Regions from separate parts of the Corynebacterium sp. L4757 genome, predicted to be linked through region 1. Evidence: predicted binding sites of a transcription regulator. Region 1 holds the regulator's gene; the other holds the start of a gene.

Region 1 (3,391 bases):
CCAGTGGGTGTCTGCGGAGAGGCGGCCGCCGATCCACTCCTGGCATGTGTACTGGTCGGCCTTGGCGTCAATTCCTTGTCTGCAGCGTCCACCGCAATTGCTGGAGTAGGCGCGCAGCTTGCCGAAGTTACTTTAGAGCAGTGCCAAGAGATGGCAGCGGCAGCTATTAACTCCATCGGTGCATCTGAGGCACGTGAAGCCGTCCGTGGCGTCCTGGAGAGCTTCACGGACTAATCATCAGAGTTGTTATCGCGATCCCCTGCGATAACAACCTCAATTTCCCGATCGCGCAGGGAGTCAAGGAAGACTTCTGATGCTCCCGAGTCAGTGATCACTACGTCAATATCGGAAATAGGTGCAAAGCTGACGAGGTAGTCAGTGCCCAATTTCGATGAATCGCACAAGACGACGACCTTGTGGGCATTAGTGACAAAAGCGGACTTAATTGCCGCTTCCTGGGCATCCGCGGTGGATAATCCATGGTCGAGCGTCAATGCATTGGTGCCGATGAAAGCGACATCCGCGCGCAACAGAGCCATGGTGCGCAGCGCGGTATCACCGACGACAGCTTGGGTGATTGCTCGGACAGTGCCACCCAGCAACTGGACATATTGAATGCCGTTATTTGCCAGTGAAAGTGCGATTGGCAAGCTATTAGATACGATCGACAATTGGTGAGCAGTGGGATGCTGACCTATCAGATCAGCAACTGCAGAAGTAGTGGTACCAGCGTCTAAGAAGATGCTGCCATGTCCTTGAGGCAAAAAGTCCATTGCCGCACGAGCAATAGCCATCTTTGCATTCGTTGCTGAGCGAGAGCGAGTATCTAATGTTAACTCGGAAGTCTGGAACGACTGCGAGGCGACAGCACCGCCGTGTACACGATGAATAACTCCTTCACGATTCAAAACAGCCAGATCTCGGCGAATTGTTTCTGCGGTGACATCGAAGCGAGAGGAGAGTTCAGTGACATTAACCCGGCCTTCAACGGCGGTCATTGAAGCAATTTGTCGGCGACGTTCCTCTGCGTACATGTGATATCCCTTCTCGCGAGCTCATGGTGGACGGATCGTTAACGTGATGTCTGGGTACCTCACGGGTACGAGCGACAGATGAAAGTCTTCATTGCCTTAATCGGCAGCGAGGTGAAACATCACGGATGGAAGACCGATGTGGAGTTGTGTCCAGAATTGGCTGTGTTCTCTCTACAATGCCACGGATTTCAGAAATAAACACAGATTTCTTTACTCTATTCTGGGCCGCTTGTGTCGAAATTATACTGCTTGTCGCGGTATTTTGCGCGGTCAAGGTGTTGAAACGTGAAGGAAATAATGTGGGATTATCTGTGTTTGAAGATGGCGCGAAGTTTACCATTTCGGGGGTAGAGTGCTGGTCATTTCTCACATCACCCGTCAGCAAGAAGGACCGTTTCCCCAACATGAATCGGGGAAACGGTCCTTCTTGAGGTCAGCTGCCGGCTAGATTTTACGGATGACCGAAACTACCTTGCCCATGATCTGAGCATTATCACCGTTGATTGGTGCGAATGCTTCATTGTGGGGAAGCAGCCAAACACCGCTCGAATCCTGGTGGAATTCCTTCACGGTAGCTTCTTCATTGTCCAGCAATGCCGCAACGAAGTCGCCTGGTTCGGCTGTGGGCTGAGACCGAATGATAACCCAATCGCCGTCAAGGATTGCCGCATCCTTCATCGAGTCACCGACAACCTTGAGCATGTACAGCTCACCCTTGCCCACGATCTCATCAGGTAGAGGATAGTAAGAATCTACGTTCTCCTCGGCCGTGATAGGGGCGCCTGCCGCAATTCGGCCAACCACAGGGATGTAGCTAACGCCTGCGGCGGTCTCTGGGAGCCCCTCGTCAACAGGGGCGGGCGCAGTAGTCTTGCGGCCAGGTTTAGGCTCATCATCCATCGCGAACTGGCGAAGGTCTACCGCGCGTGGCTTATTGGGATCGCGGCGCAGGAAGCCTTTCTGCTCCAGTTGATTCAGTTGGTACGCAACCGAAGAGGTGGACTGCAGCCCAACGGCATCACCAATCTCGCGGATGCTTGGCGGATAGCCACGTAGAACTACCGCATCCTTAATTACTTCAAGAATCCGGCGCTGGCGTGGTGACAGCTCGGAGATGTCAGGGCGGGGAGTAACTCCTCGTGGTTTAGCCATATCTATTAGCTCCTTGGGCTACGTAAACATTCGGCCTTCGCGATGGTGCTTGTGCTGAAGTCATGTTCGGCGATTTCACATGGGTGGACGGCTGGGATTGGACAAAGATTGTGCCAATTAAGGCGATACCCCATTTGTAGCACGTTTTGTGCTCATGTTCGACTATTCCACGCCAAATGTGGACAAACTTTCGAAATCCTGTTATAAATCGAACATACCCAATAAATCGAACAGTTGCGCGAATGTCGAAATCCAGTGTCTGGCTATTTGGATAAACTCACTCGCATAACCGAAAGGATATCAACATGGCTATCGCACTTGACCGAGGAAAAATCTATTCAGCTCGCACTTCTTCCTTCTCTACCGGTCGCTCTAGGGTGGTCCCAGCCGCCGCAGTCTGGGAGCCTTCCAATTCGACTCCTCGAGTAAACAACGTTCGCACCCTGGGTAATGTAACTAGAACAGTACAGCGAAGTAATTTCGAACACCGTCCTCTAGGTTCTGAAAACTGCTCGCGCGAGGATTCGGCATCAGGTGCAAGTGTTCGAAGTAACCTTGCGCTTGGGGGCATGTTCGGTATGGCGATCTTCTTCGGCATTCTTTTTACTGGATTTAATGCTGGGGAAGAGCCAGTCGCTCCGGAAACTACTATCAGCAGCACCTCGGCGACTACTGAGGTATTCGCGCGATAGTCAAACCGCGTGAAGTGAGGGCTAGCTTGCCCACTACGATGGGCAAGCTGCATCAATTAATTAAATGCAACAAGGGCAGTACACTAGTTCAAGTCATCTCTTCAACAACGCTTTTTAGAGCGTGAGAATCTTTTGAGTAAGGACGCTTGGTGTACTGCCCTTTTTGCCATCATGAACAATCCCGAGTCATCGATTCCCGTGTCATAGATGCGGGGTCGTCGATTCGGCGCCGACGCGAGTGTGCGTCCTGTCAAGGGCGATTCACCACGGTCGAAAAGGCCATTCTTTTAGTCGTTAAGCGGAACGGCCTCGCTGAACCTTTTAGCCGCGATAAGCTCATCCGCGGTGTGCGACGTGCATGCCAAGGCCGCGATGTATCCGATGATGCGTTAAAGCGTCTTGCCCAAGAAGTGGAAGAGCGTGTGCGTAGCCACGGCAGCTCGCAGGTGAACGCCAATGATATTGGCCTCGCAATCCTAGATCCGCTGCGCGATCTCGATGAGGTAGCGTACC
Region 2 (3,391 bases), on a different contig from region 1:
GTTTGAAAACCTTCGTGAGATTGCGGAATTCAACCCGCGTTCCAACAGTGCTCATGGCTTTACTCATTTCAGTTGGAAACCCCGTCTGGCGTGATCCGCCGACGGGGTATTCGATGTGTAGTGCTTTTAAAGCCTAGCTGTTGCGCTCAGCTTCTTCGAGGCGATCCAGGATTTCCTGCAATTCTTCTGGGGTGCGCTCAACCTGAACAGAGGTGCCCTTGGCATCTTCGTCTACAGCTGCCTGTACTTCTGGGGTGTGCCACAGCTCGGCCAGCTGCTTGATGGTTTCATTGTCAGCGTCTTCAGCGCGAACAACGAAAGCGTTGATGTATGGCTCAGCCTCTGGGGAGTTTGGATCATCCTGGAATACGGCCAGGTTTGGATCGACTCCTGCGCGGTCAAGGAAGGAGTTGTTGATGATAGCTGGGGTGCCCTCGCCATAAGCGGATGGGGTCTGCGCTGCATCAACCGGAGTGACCTCAACCTTGGAAGCCTCAGTATCAATGTCTGCCGGGGTTGGGGTCACCAGACCCTCTTCCTTCAGGGTGACCAGGTCAGCCTGAACCAGAACGTTGATAGCGCGGCCCTGGTTGGAAGGGTCATTAGGGATAGCGACGTTTTCGCCCTCAATGCCATCCAGGGAGTCATGGTCCTTCCAGAACAGTGCCAAAGGAATGATTTCGGTGGCCACGATTGGGGTCAGATCCGAGTCGTTGCCGACGTTGTACTTAGCCAAGAACTTCAGGTGCTGGAAGTTATTGGTGTCCAGCTGGCCCTGCTCCAGTGCCTGGTTAGGAGTGGAGTAATCAGCGAAGTTCTCAATCTCGATATCGAGCCCAGCCGCTTCAGCCTGCTCTTCCAATACTGCCCAAGCCTTCTTCGCAGCATCAGTGGTGCCAACGCGGATTGGGCCATCCTGCTCTGCGGAGTCAGCATCACCGGAAGCGGTGTCTTCGGACTCAGAGGAGCATGCAACCAGACCGGTTGCGGCAATAACTGCTGCCGAGGTAGCGGCAAGTACGCGACGAATCTGCATGTTTGGACGTCTTTCTATTTAAGGGGATCTTGCGGAAGATCTAGGGATTTGTATCTTTGTTGCTGCGTCGAAAGTAGCAACTGCTATACCGCTTTGTCTATCTGTAGTTTTATTCACCTACGTGCGTCTTAGCGTTTTCCCTGCCTGCAACCAGCGTTTATACCCTTCTGTGTCCTGCTGAATATTAATAGACCGCACTGTTTCCTGCCGATTTTTGCTAGCGCCTGCTTGCCGATGCTTGCCCTGGCTGAAAAATTAGAACATGCTTTCGTATTTGGTGTAATGTTTTGTTCATGAGGTTCAATGGCGGAAGTCAGCTATCCTGGTCCCGGATTGAGAGGATTTTATCCGGACGGCCAGGACCTACTCCCGTGCCAGTTTATGGTGCGCCCGTGCCGGTGGATGATGAGAAACGCGGACAAGCGGGCTGTGCTGGCGGGAAAGCCGCGAGCGCTCTGGTTCCATTTGCTGAGCTGCACGCGAGTTCTTGTTATGCCTTCTTATCTGGAGCTTCTGAGCCGGAGGAGGTAGTCGAACGTGCTGTTGAATTGGGCTTGAATGCGCTGGCGATTGTGGACCGGGATGGCTTTTATGGCCTGATGAAATTCGCGGAGGCCGCTGCGCTGCAGGATCTGCCTACGGTTTATGGCGTGGAATTATCCATCGGCCCAGGTTTGCTTGCACTGGCGCGTGGGCCGGAAGGGTACCGGCGGCTATCGCGGCTAGTGGCACAAGCCCGCATGTCCACGGGGGAGAAGGACGAAGTGCGGTACCCGCTACAACATGAGGTTGCTAAGCAATTGGGTAATGAGTGCGTGATTATTGCTGGCTTTGAATGGGCGGATGACATCGAGCAGCTGGTTACGGATTTCGGGGCCAACAACGTCGTGTTGGAATATGTTGCCTCATCCACGCCGGAAGATACCGATCATCATGAGACGCTCGATGAGATGCGCGCCCGCATGGGCCTGCGCGCCATCGCTACCGCTCAGCCCGGCGCTGCTACCCGTAATGATGCGCGCCTGGCAGCGGCCAAACGTGCGTTGGCGCGGCGTGAGTCTTTAGAGAATGCCGAACCAGCCCAGCACCCGATGGGCGCGCAGTGGCTGCGCTCAGGTCAGCAGATGCGAACGCTGTTGCCGAACCGGGTTGAAGAAATTGCTTATTCAGTGGCACTTGCTAAGCAATGCGCTTTTACCTGGGACGCGTTGGCCCCGAACCTGCCGAATCGCGATGTGCCGGATGGTTTTGATGAGATGAGCTGGTTGCGCGAGATGGTCACCCGGCGCGCCCCGGAGCGCTATCGTGCGCACCCGAAGTCTTGGGCGAAGGCGAAGGCGCAGATTGAGCATGAGCTGGCGGTGATTGAGAAGCTTGGTTTTCCGGGCTATTTCTTGATTGTCACTGACATCGTGGATTTTTGCCGAGATGCCAATATTTTGTGCCAGGGGCGTGGTTCGGCGGCGAACTCAGTGGTGTGTTTTGTGCTGGGGATTACGAATGCGGAGCCGATTTCCGCGCAGCTTTTATTCGAGCGTTTTCTCTCGCCGGACCGTGATGGCCCGCCGGATATTGACGTGGATATTGAATCTGGCCGGCGTGAGGAGGTTATCCAGTATGTCTATAACTACTATGGCCGCGACCGTGCAGCGCAGGTAGCAAATGTGATTACCTACCGCCGCAAAGGTGCATTGCGTGATGCGGCGCGTGCTTTGGGCTACCCGCAAGGCGCCGGTGATGCCTGGTCTAAAGGCATTGCCGATCCACCCGAGGACGTCTCGCACCTAGCGGAGAAATTCCGTGGGCAGCCACGGCACTTAGGCATTCACTCTGGCGGCATGGTCTTATGTGACCGCCCGATTGCTGATGTTGTGCCCATGGAGTGGGCGCGCATGGAAGACCGTTCGGTGCTGCAGTGGGATAAAGATGACTGCGCTGCGGCCGGATTGGTGAAATTCGACTTGCTCGGTCTGGGCATGTTGGAAGCTATTCACCACATGGTGGATTTGGTGCAAGAAACCCGTAATAAGACCATCAACCTGTGGGAGCTGGATTTAGCTGATCCGGAGGTTTATGCCATGCTGTCGCGCGCTGATGCCGTCGGCGTATTCCAGGTGGAATCCCGCGCACAGTTAGCCACCCTGCCGAGGCTTAAGCCGCGCCGCTTCTTTGACCTGGTGGTGGAAGTCGCACTCATTCGCCCCGGCCCTATTCAGGGTGGTTCGGTGCACCCTTATTTGCGTCGGCGCAATGGGGAAGAGGAAATTACCTATGACCATCCGGTGTTGGAGAAGTCTTTGGGCAAGACTTTAGGCATTCCGTTATTTCAGGAACAGTTGATGCAGATTGCCGTGG

What was found. Region 1 encodes LexA, which represses DNA repair genes until DNA is damaged. Its sites were predicted from a motif close to CGAACANNTGTTCG; they were not measured.
Region 2: the regulator LexA is predicted to act here: its motif matches at 1,294-1,307, upstream of ACG98I_RS03545 (error-prone DNA polymerase).

What each region holds. Positions count from the first base shown of each region.
Region 1 covers NZ_JBIMEN010000001.1:285,803-289,193, reverse strand. The annotation lists gene ptsP (phosphoenolpyruvate--protein phosphotransferase) at 1-234, shown strand, start outside; gene ACG98I_RS01300 (DeoR/GlpR family DNA-binding transcription regulator) at 231-1,034, opposite strand; gene lexA (transcriptional repressor LexA) at 1,479-2,186, opposite strand; gene nrdR (transcriptional regulator NrdR) at 3,028-3,391, shown strand, end outside.
Region 2 covers NZ_JBIMEN010000002.1:224,379-227,769, forward strand. The annotation lists gene ACG98I_RS03535 (methionine ABC transporter ATP-binding protein) at 1-55, opposite strand, end outside; gene ACG98I_RS03540 (MetQ/NlpA family ABC transporter substrate-binding protein) at 134-1,036, opposite strand; gene ACG98I_RS03545 (error-prone DNA polymerase) at 1,330-3,391, shown strand, end outside.